Regions from separate parts of the Allofournierella massiliensis genome, predicted to be linked through region 2. Evidence: riboswitches for the same ligand, from Rfam matches in the RefSeq annotation. Region 2 holds a riboswitch; the other holds the start of a gene.
The links. Region 2 has a riboswitch for cobalamin ahead of ACESYO_RS03225 (cobyrinate a,c-diamide synthase). Riboswitches for the same ligand answer to the same signal wherever they lie in the genome.
Positions count from the first base shown of each region.

Region 1 (4,383 bases), on a different contig from region 2:
GGGAAACCCAGCGGCGGAGCTGTTCCATCAGTTCAATCTGATATTTCAGATCCAGATGATTGGTAGGTTCGTCCAGCAGGATGATTTTCGGGTCCTGGGCAAATACCCGGGCCAGAAAAACCCGCTGCAGCTGACCGCCGGACAGGGCGGTGATGGGCTGATTCCGCATCTCCCAGAGGCCGGTCTGCTCCAGGCAGGCGCGCACCATCTCGCCGTCACCGGCAGAAGCGCCGCCCAAAAAGCCGGAAGAGCGGTGCGCATACCGTCCCATTTCTACAGTCTGATATACTGTATAAGAAAAATACAGATTGGATATCTGACTGAGAAAAGCAACCGTCTGCGCCACCTGGCGGCGGGGCGCAGTGCGCAGATCCAGCCCTGCTGCACGGATGCTTCCGGTACTGGGCAGCAGACCGGCCACCGCACGCAGCAGAGTGGTCTTGCCGCAGCCATTTGCGCCCAGAATGCAGAGAATCTGGCCGCGATGGGCCGAAAAGGAAAGATCCCGTACCACAGGCTTGCCCCCATAGCCACAGGTGATGTGTTCGGCGTGCAGCATCAGCGGGCCTCCTTTCGGCTGGAGAAAAAGATATACAGAAAAAAGGGTGCGCCGATCAGGGCCGTAATGGATCCGATGGGAATCTCGGAGGGAGAGGCCAGAGTCCGGGCGGCCAGATCGCACAGGGACAAAAAACCTCCGCCGAATATGGCACAGGCCGGGATCAGCATCCGGTGAGAGGGCCCGAAGATCCGCCGCACAATGTGGGGAGCAACCAGATCCACAAAGCCGATTACGCCCACAAAGGCAACAGCGGTGCCGGTGAGTAGTGCCACCAGCAGAACCAGAATCCACTTGACCCGTTTGCGCTCCAGCCCCATGGCGGAGGCCTGTTCTTCCCCGAAGCTGAGCAGATCCAGTTCCGAAGCCAACCGCCAGAAGGCCAGAATGCACACCAGCGCTGCCAGCGCCACCGGACCCAACTGTTTCCAGGTTTTCATGGAAAGGCTGCCCAGCTGCCACAGGGTGATGCGCTGGGTGTAGTCCGGGTTGGCGGTGGAGAGGGTGGTCATGATGGCATTGAGAAAAAGCGACAGCACCATGCCGATGAGAATGATGGTGTTGTTGGAAAGATTCCGGTCCAGCCGGGTGGAGATGGCCAGCGCGCCGCCCATGGTAGCCAGACCGCAGCACAGGCAGACCGCCGGCAGCAGAAAGGTTCCGGCAGCGCTGTCGGCCACGCCGGTGACGATGAGGACCGCCGCGCCCAGTCCTGCACCGGAGGAGACGCCGAGACCGTAGGAGGAAGCCAGCGGGTTTTGCAGAAGAGACTGCATCACCGCGCCGCTTACCGCCAGCGAAGCGCCCACACAGAAAGCCAGCAGCACCCGGGGCAGGCGGATGCTCCACACAAGCCCCGGGATCACCGGATTCATCTGGTCCGGCAGTGCGGCGCCCCACAGTTTGTTGGCGAGAACCTGCAGAATTTCAACAGGGGAGATGGGCACGCTGCCCACACCGATGCCCAGAATCACCGCAGCCAGCGCGGCCAGGCACAACAGGCCGAACCGCCCCGGGCGGGAAAAACGGCTCATTCGCCGAATACCTCCGGATAAACGGCCTTGCCCATCTCTTCCAGAGCGCTCACGATGTTCTCGTTGGGCAGAGAGGAGGACTGCTTGTCAATCTGGTATACGTCGCCGTTCTTTACGGCGGTCACAGCTTCCCAGCCTTCACGGCTTTTGATTTCGCCCACGGGATCTTCGATGTAGTCCACATTGGTGAGAATCACGTCCGGGTTGCCGCTCACGACTACTTCACTGTCCACACTGGTCCAGCCCTCGGCCTTGTCGGCCATCATGTTATTGGCGCCGATCAGGCTGATCATCTCGTCCATGTAGGTGCCGGAGCCGGTGCTGTAGGCAGAGGGAGCAGCGGAAATCTCAAAGTAAACGGTTTTGCGCTGATCCTCGGGGATGGAGGCGCCCAGTGCGGCAATCCGGTCGATCTCGGCCTTCAAGTTCTGGTTGATTTCGTCAGCGCGCTCGGTTTTTCCCATGACCTGGCCCAGGAAGGTCACGTCCTCGTAAATGTCCTCAATGGAGGAGCTGGTGGGGATGCAGACCACGGTGGCGCCCAGCTCCTGCAGAGGCTGGAAGGGATCCTCGCCGCCGGAGGAGCTGATGGAGGACACAAAGATCACATCCGGAACCAGGGTGGCCATCTGCTCGGCATCCGGGGTCATCATGTCAAAAACGGGCAGGCCCTGAGGGGCATTTTCCATCTTGGCACTGTTGGCGTCCAGAGCAATGATCTGATCGGTGCAGCCCAGATCCATCAGGGTTTGGGTGATGGAGGGAGCCATGGAGATCACAGTCTCCACATTGTCCGGCAGGGTAATGGCAGCGCCGCTGCGATCCTCGGTGGGCTTGGCCACCGCAGCGGTTTCGCTGGAAGCGCCTGTCGAAGCGGAAGATGCGGCGGTGGAAGAAACCGACGCGGATGTGCTGGCAGCCGGTGCGGAGCAGGCAGCCATGCTGAAAGCCAGAGCCGCGGCGACAAGTGCGGAAAGAATACGTTTCATAAATGTTCCTCCTGAAATGGTTTATGGGGGATGTATTTCCATGCGGCCGGATTGCCGCAAAGAACAAAGAAGCGCCGCCCCGGCAAGGCGGAGCGGCGCAGCTGCGGCAAAACAGGCACGACAGAAAAGACCCCGTGAGGCGCACTGCCCCCAGGCCAGACTGCCGCCCTGCCGCGTGTTTGGTCCGTCCACGAAGCGGGGTTCCGCGCCAGAAAGAAGTTTACTGGTGCGGATGCGAACGGCAGGCAGGTCTTCCGGCTCGTGGGCGTTAAAGCGCGCACCCGACCGGCCTTCCCATTCCCATTGGAACAGTGGCAGATGGCCGGGGCGCTGGCCCACACGGCGGCGGTCCCGCACGGGATTGATTACCCGTTTCCCTTTTCATTCAGACAGGCTGAACACCTGCCGTTCGGTTTTTATATAAGAAAGTCAGAAAAGCAAACAGATCAGGCCCGGCGGCTGGCAAACAAAAAGTCAGTCATCCAGATCCTCTTCGGTTTCCCGGGTGATGTACACCGGGCGGTGCTTGGTTTCCAGATAGGTTTTTGCCAGATACTGGCCCAGAACACCCATGCAGAACAGCTGCACGCCGCTGCACAGAAAGATGATACACACCATGCTGGGCCATCCGCTGGTGGGATCGCCGAACAGAAGGGTGCGCACGATGATCACAATGATCATGATAAAGGCCAGCAGGCAGAAGAACATGCCCATCAGGCTGGCAATGGCCAGCGGGGCGGTGGAAAAGCCGATGATGCCTTCCAGCGAATAAAGAAACAGCTTCCAGAAATTCCACTTGGTTTCGCCGGCCACCCGTTCCACGTTCACATACTCGAGCCATTTGGTCTTGAAGCCCACCCAGCCGAAGATGCCCTTGGAGAACCGGTTATATTCCGGCATGGAGAGGATGGCGTCCACCATTCTGCGGCGCATCAGCCGGTAGTCCCGTGCGCCGTCCACAATGTCCGCGTCGCTCATCTTGTTGATGAGTTTGTAGAACATCCGGGCGAAAAAGCTGCGGATGGGCGGCTCGCCCTTGCGGTTGGTGCGCCGGGTGGCGGCGCAGTCGTAATCCTCAAGCAGAAGGGCGTCCAGCATTTGGGGCAGCAGGGTCGGCGGATCCTGAAGATCCGCGTCCATCATGGCCACATAATCGCCCTTTGCGGCCTGCAGGCCGGCCAGAATGCCCGCCTCCTTGCCGAAGTTGCGGGAAAAGCTGATGTAGCGCACCCGCTTATCCTGCTTGTGAAGCTCACGGGCAATGGCCAGGGTATTGTCTTTGGAGCCGTCGTCCACAAAAATGAACTCAAAATCCGCGTTGTGGCTTTCCTTCATTTCCCCGGCTACCCGGGTGATCTCCCTGTAAAACAGCGGCAGAGATTCCTGCTCGTTATAGCAGGGAACGATGATGGAGACAAGCATGCGACTACCGCCTTTCTCGAGAAAACCCGTTTGCTGAGGCACGGGTGTTTTCTATTATAGCACACCGCGAACAAAAGAACAAACCCTGCAAAACCTGCATGAAAAAACATGCAAGTTGGATGAAACATTTTATAGAAGAAAGCAAAAAACGATTGTTCTTGTGCGAGCTTTTTGGTATACTATGTTATACGATTGTGTGCCGGATTTGCAATAAAGGACCGGCGAAAGGAGCGGCGCGGTGAAAAGCTGGATGAAGATTATGCAGGATCTTGCCTGGCTGACTCAATTGGGAATTTCACTGGCAGCGCCTCCTTTTTTATGTGCCGGTGCGGCCTGGTGGCTCTGGACCCGTATGGACATGCCTGCCTGGATCATGCTG
Region 1 covers NZ_CAXSWZ010000011.1:95,999-100,381, reverse strand. The annotation lists gene ACESYO_RS07815 (ABC transporter ATP-binding protein) at 1-559, opposite strand, end outside; gene ACESYO_RS07810 (FecCD family ABC transporter permease) at 559-1,593, opposite strand; gene ACESYO_RS07805 (ABC transporter substrate-binding protein) at 1,590-2,582, opposite strand; cobalamin riboswitch at 2,810-3,003, opposite strand; gene ACESYO_RS07800 (glycosyltransferase family 2 protein) at 3,057-4,004, opposite strand; gene ACESYO_RS07795 (AtpZ/AtpI family protein) at 4,243-4,383, shown strand, end outside.
Region 1: another riboswitch for cobalamin. It lies ahead of ACESYO_RS07805 (ABC transporter substrate-binding protein); the one in region 2 lies ahead of ACESYO_RS03225 (cobyrinate a,c-diamide synthase).

Region 2 (4,383 bases):
GTCCAGCGGATCCGCCGGGTTCGGCTGATTGATCTGGATAGCCCGGCAGATGGCCGCCTTTTTGCGAGCAAGCCCCTCGTCGGAAAGACCAGCTCCCCGGCCCGTGATGGCCTCCGGCTCACAGCCCAGCAGCACACTGGCCACCGCGCTGGCGGTGGTGGTGTTGCCGATACCCATTTCCCCGGTGGCCAGAAGGCTCACGCCCTGCTCCTTGCAGTCCTTCACCAGCAGCGCCCCGGCCAGAATGGCCTGCTCAGCCTGCTCGCGGGTCATGGCCGGGCCTTTCGAAATATCTCCGGTGCCGTTGGCCACCCGCCGGTTCAGCACACCGGGCTGCGGAGTAAAATCCCTGATACCCATATCCACCGGAATCAGATTACAGTTCGCCCGCCGGGCCATTCGGCAGGCAGGGGTGGTGCCTTCCGCAAATCCGCGGGCCACCATGGCCGTCACCTCGCTGCCGGTCTGGGTAATCCCCTGGGCTACCACGCCGTTGTCCGCGCAGAAAATCAGCAGGGCTTTTTTGTTCAGATCAATGTCCGCCGAGCCGGTGACCGATGCGATCTGGCACAGCGCATCCTCCAGAAGGCCCAGGCTGCCCAGCGGCTTTGCGCAGGTGTTCCAGCGACGGCGAGTTTCCTGCTCTGCCGCTTCGTTTTTCGGCTCGATCTGTTCCAGCAATTGTGCCAGTGTCACGCCTGCTCCTCCTCTCGCTGTGCATATTCCTTTGCCGCTGCCGCAAAACGCTCGGCCAGCGGCAGATCTCCCGCAAGATACAGGTGCGGGAATCCGGCATACAGACTCTGGGTGGCAAAACAGCAGTTCCACTGCTTGCCGCCGGAGGTCTTTTCCGCTTGCAGGGCCGCGCCGTTCTCGGTGCTGTCCCAGCAATGGAACTCGTGGGCGTTGGTGGTCTCGCCGGTGCGCAGCAGCATGCTGTCGCTCTGCGCGGCCAACCGGTTGTAGCCGAATCGCACCAGTCCGCCGGTCTTGTGCCCCTCGCCGGGCAGCACCCCGACCATGGGCCAGACCTCCCCGTTCGCATCCTCCAGACTCTGGCCCAGATACAAAAAGCCGCCGCACTCCGCCACGGTGGGCATTCCCTGCTCCACCGCCGCCCGGATGGCGTGCCGCATGGGGTGGTTTTCACTGAGTGACTTGGCGTGCAGCTCCGGGTAACCGCCGCCCAGATAAAGCCCTGCCGCTTCGGCCGGGAGCGCAGCATCGTGCAGCGGGCTGAAATAGCGCAATTGTGCCCCGGCCCGGCGCAGGGCATCCAGACTTTCCTCATAATAGAACTGGAAGGCTTCGTCCCGCGCCACGGCGATCACCGAGCCATTCTCGCAGGACTGCTCCGTGGCCGCGGGCTCCGGCTGCCGCCCGGTCTGGTAAACCGCGAGAAAGCGGGGCCAGTCCAGCGTGGTTTCCAGACAGGCAGCAATGGCCCGCACCCGCTGGGCAAGATCTTCCACCTCGCCGACGGTGACCAGACCCAGATGCCGGCTGGACAGAGACGCCTGCTCCAGCTCAGGCAGATAGCCCAGCACTGGCACGCCGGTCTCCTCTTCCAGCATGGGCTTGAGTGCGGCATACAATCCGGCGCTGCACCGATTCAAAAACAGGCCCCTGATGCGGCTGTCCTTCCGGAAGGAGAGCATCCCCTTCACCTGAGCCGCCAGTGTCAGGCTGGAGCCGTAGGGATGCAGCACCAGTAGAACCGGCAGCTCCAGCAGGCGGGCCACATCCCAGGCGCTTGCCCTGTCGCCGCCGAAGGTCATGCCGTCGTAAAAGCCCATCACGCCCTCGCACACCGCCGCGCCGCAGCCTGCCGTGTGGCGGCGGTACAGCTCGCGCATCCGCTCTTCCCCGGCTAGAAACACATCCAGATTCCGGCTGGGCACCTGCAGAACCGAGCGGTGGAACATGGGGTCGATGTAATCCGGCCCGCACTTGAAGGCCGCGGGGGCCAGGCCTCGGTCTTTCAGCGCCTGCAGCAGGCCGCAGGTGACGGAAGTTTTGCCGCTGCCGGAAGCCGGGGCGGCGATCATCACTTCGAGCATTGCTCCTCCTTATCCAAACAGCGGGCTTTGCCGCCGCACAAAGAAAAAGGCCCTTCCTGCCTTGCCGAATAGCAAAGCAAAGAAAGGCCCGGAAACGTACAACACACATCGGCTCAGCAGCCGATGCTTTGCCCTGCGCACGTTTGGTCCGTCCGGCGCGGGGGTTCCTGCCTTTGGCAGTGATTCGTCCGTCGGGCAGGTCTTCCGGCTCAGGCCTTGCGCGCACCGGCAGCGCCTTCCCGGGAAATAATCTTCCCAGTGGCTTTTTCTGCCGGAACTCAGCCTTTACGGCGGCGGTCCCGCATGGGCATTGCACCCATTTCCCTATTCTCCCGGCCAGCCTCTTACGGCTCCGGGCACCCGGCGGCGATTTAACCTATACACTATACCATAAAATCAGCTGTTTGTATAGGCAAAACGCCCATAAATTCAGGCGGCGCTGCCTGCGGGCTTCCGCCGGGCCAAAATGGCCTGCACCGCATCCCACAGGCCAAAACGCAGCATCAAAAGGCAGTAAAGCCCGCCGGTGACCGTGCAGCCCAGCAGCAGCTGCTGCCAGTCGCCACTCACTCCCATCAGACGCAGGGCCCCCTGCCCCAGAACCGCCGAGATCAGGAAAATCAGCGTGGGCTGCACAAACCACCTATACCAGCGGGTGCGGATGCGGGCCACCTTTTCAATGCGGAAGATATTCAGCAGTGCGGACAGCACGTTGGAACAGATCATCACAAACAGAAAGCCCTTCATGCCCATGCGCGGCATGAGCAGAATCACCAGAGCGATGCGGATGAGGGAATCCCAGATGCTGTAACGGAAGGTAGCCACCTCCTCGCCCAGGCCTTTCAGAATGGAATCGCCCATGGCATCCAGATACATGCCCGGCAGCACCGGAGCCAGAACTGCCAGATAAAAGCCGATGGTCTCGTCGTGGTAGAGAATCCGGCCCAGCGGATAAGCGTACAGGGCAATCAATCCCCCGGCCAGCACCGAAAAGGTGGTGGTGAACAGCATGATGCGCCCCACCAGCGTTTCCAATGTTTTCTGCCGCCCCAGAATGTGCGCCTCAGTAACCTCCGGCATCAGCAGGGTGGCCAGTGGGGTGAGGAAGGAAAACGGAAACAGCAGTATCGGCATGGCCATCCCCTTAAGCGCGCCGAACTGAGCCAGCGACTCCTCCCGGCTGCCCAGAAAGGCCAGCAGGCAGGCGGGAACCAGCGTGTTTTCCACCGTGTGGAGGGCACTGTCCAGGCAGCGGCCTCCTTCCACCGGGGCCAGAATGCGCCAGATTCGCCCTGAGGTGCCCCTGGGCACCTGAGCCGAGGCATCGCCGAAGGTCCGGTTCAGATCCCGCCGGTAGTACCACATCACCAGCAGTGTGGAGGCCACCTCGCTGACCATGCTGCCTACCAGCACCGCAGCGCAGGCGTATTGCACGCCTTTCTGCACCGCGCCGGGAAGAATCAGCAGTACCAAAGCAATGCGAATGATCTGTTCGAAGATCTGGCTGACCACATTGGGGCCCACCTTGCGGCGGGCAAAGAAGTACCCCCGAGCCGCCGAGCCCACCGCCATGAAGGGTAAACTGGGCGCCAGCAGTGCCAGCGAGGGCGCTGCCCGTATATCCCCCAACCAATAGCGGGCGGCAGGCCAGGCCAGTACCAGCTGCACCACCCCTGCAGCGAAACCAAAGGCTAAGGCAAGCGCCATCACCCGGCCCAGAACTCCTTTTGCCCGGCCAGGCTGCGGGCGGGCCAATTCCTCTGCTGCCAATCGGGTGGCAGCTACCGAAACACCCGCGGTGGCCACCGTGATGCACAGGCTGTAAAGCGTGAAGATCAGCTGATACAGCCCCATTCCCTCGGCCCCAATGCGTGCGGCAATGTATACCCGGAAAAACATGCCCGCCGCCCGCAGCCCCAACCCGGTAACGGTGAGAATCGCCACATTTTTTAAATAGGTTTTCAGTCTGCCCATGGGCCCACCCTTTCTTTTGGCACAAGCCGTCTGGTTTATGGGTATGCTTTGGGGCGGTTCTGTATGCCCAGCACAGGGCTGCTTTCTTTGGTTTGTTGGCAGCTTCTTTTCTTTTGTTGACAGGTGTGGTAAAATCATTAGCGGACACTTTCACTTTGCCCGTTCACATTTGGCAGCGGGCCGCAGGAGGATTTACAATGATGATGGAAACCATTCAGCAGGCGGCCGACCTGCTGCGCAGTCGCCTGCCCGAAACGCCCACCGTGGGCATCGTTCTGGGCAGCGGTCTGGGCGGACTTGCCGACCGCATCGAAGCACCGGTGTATGTGCCTTACAGCGAGATTCCGGG
Region 2 covers NZ_CAXSWZ010000004.1:10,607-14,989, reverse strand. The annotation lists gene cobT (nicotinate-nucleotide--dimethylbenzimidazole phosphoribosyltransferase) at 1-696, opposite strand, end outside; gene ACESYO_RS03225 (cobyrinate a,c-diamide synthase) at 693-2,060, opposite strand; cobalamin riboswitch at 2,238-2,439, opposite strand; gene ACESYO_RS03220 (oligosaccharide flippase family protein) at 2,490-4,034, opposite strand; gene ACESYO_RS03215 (purine-nucleoside phosphorylase) at 4,232-4,383, shown strand, end outside.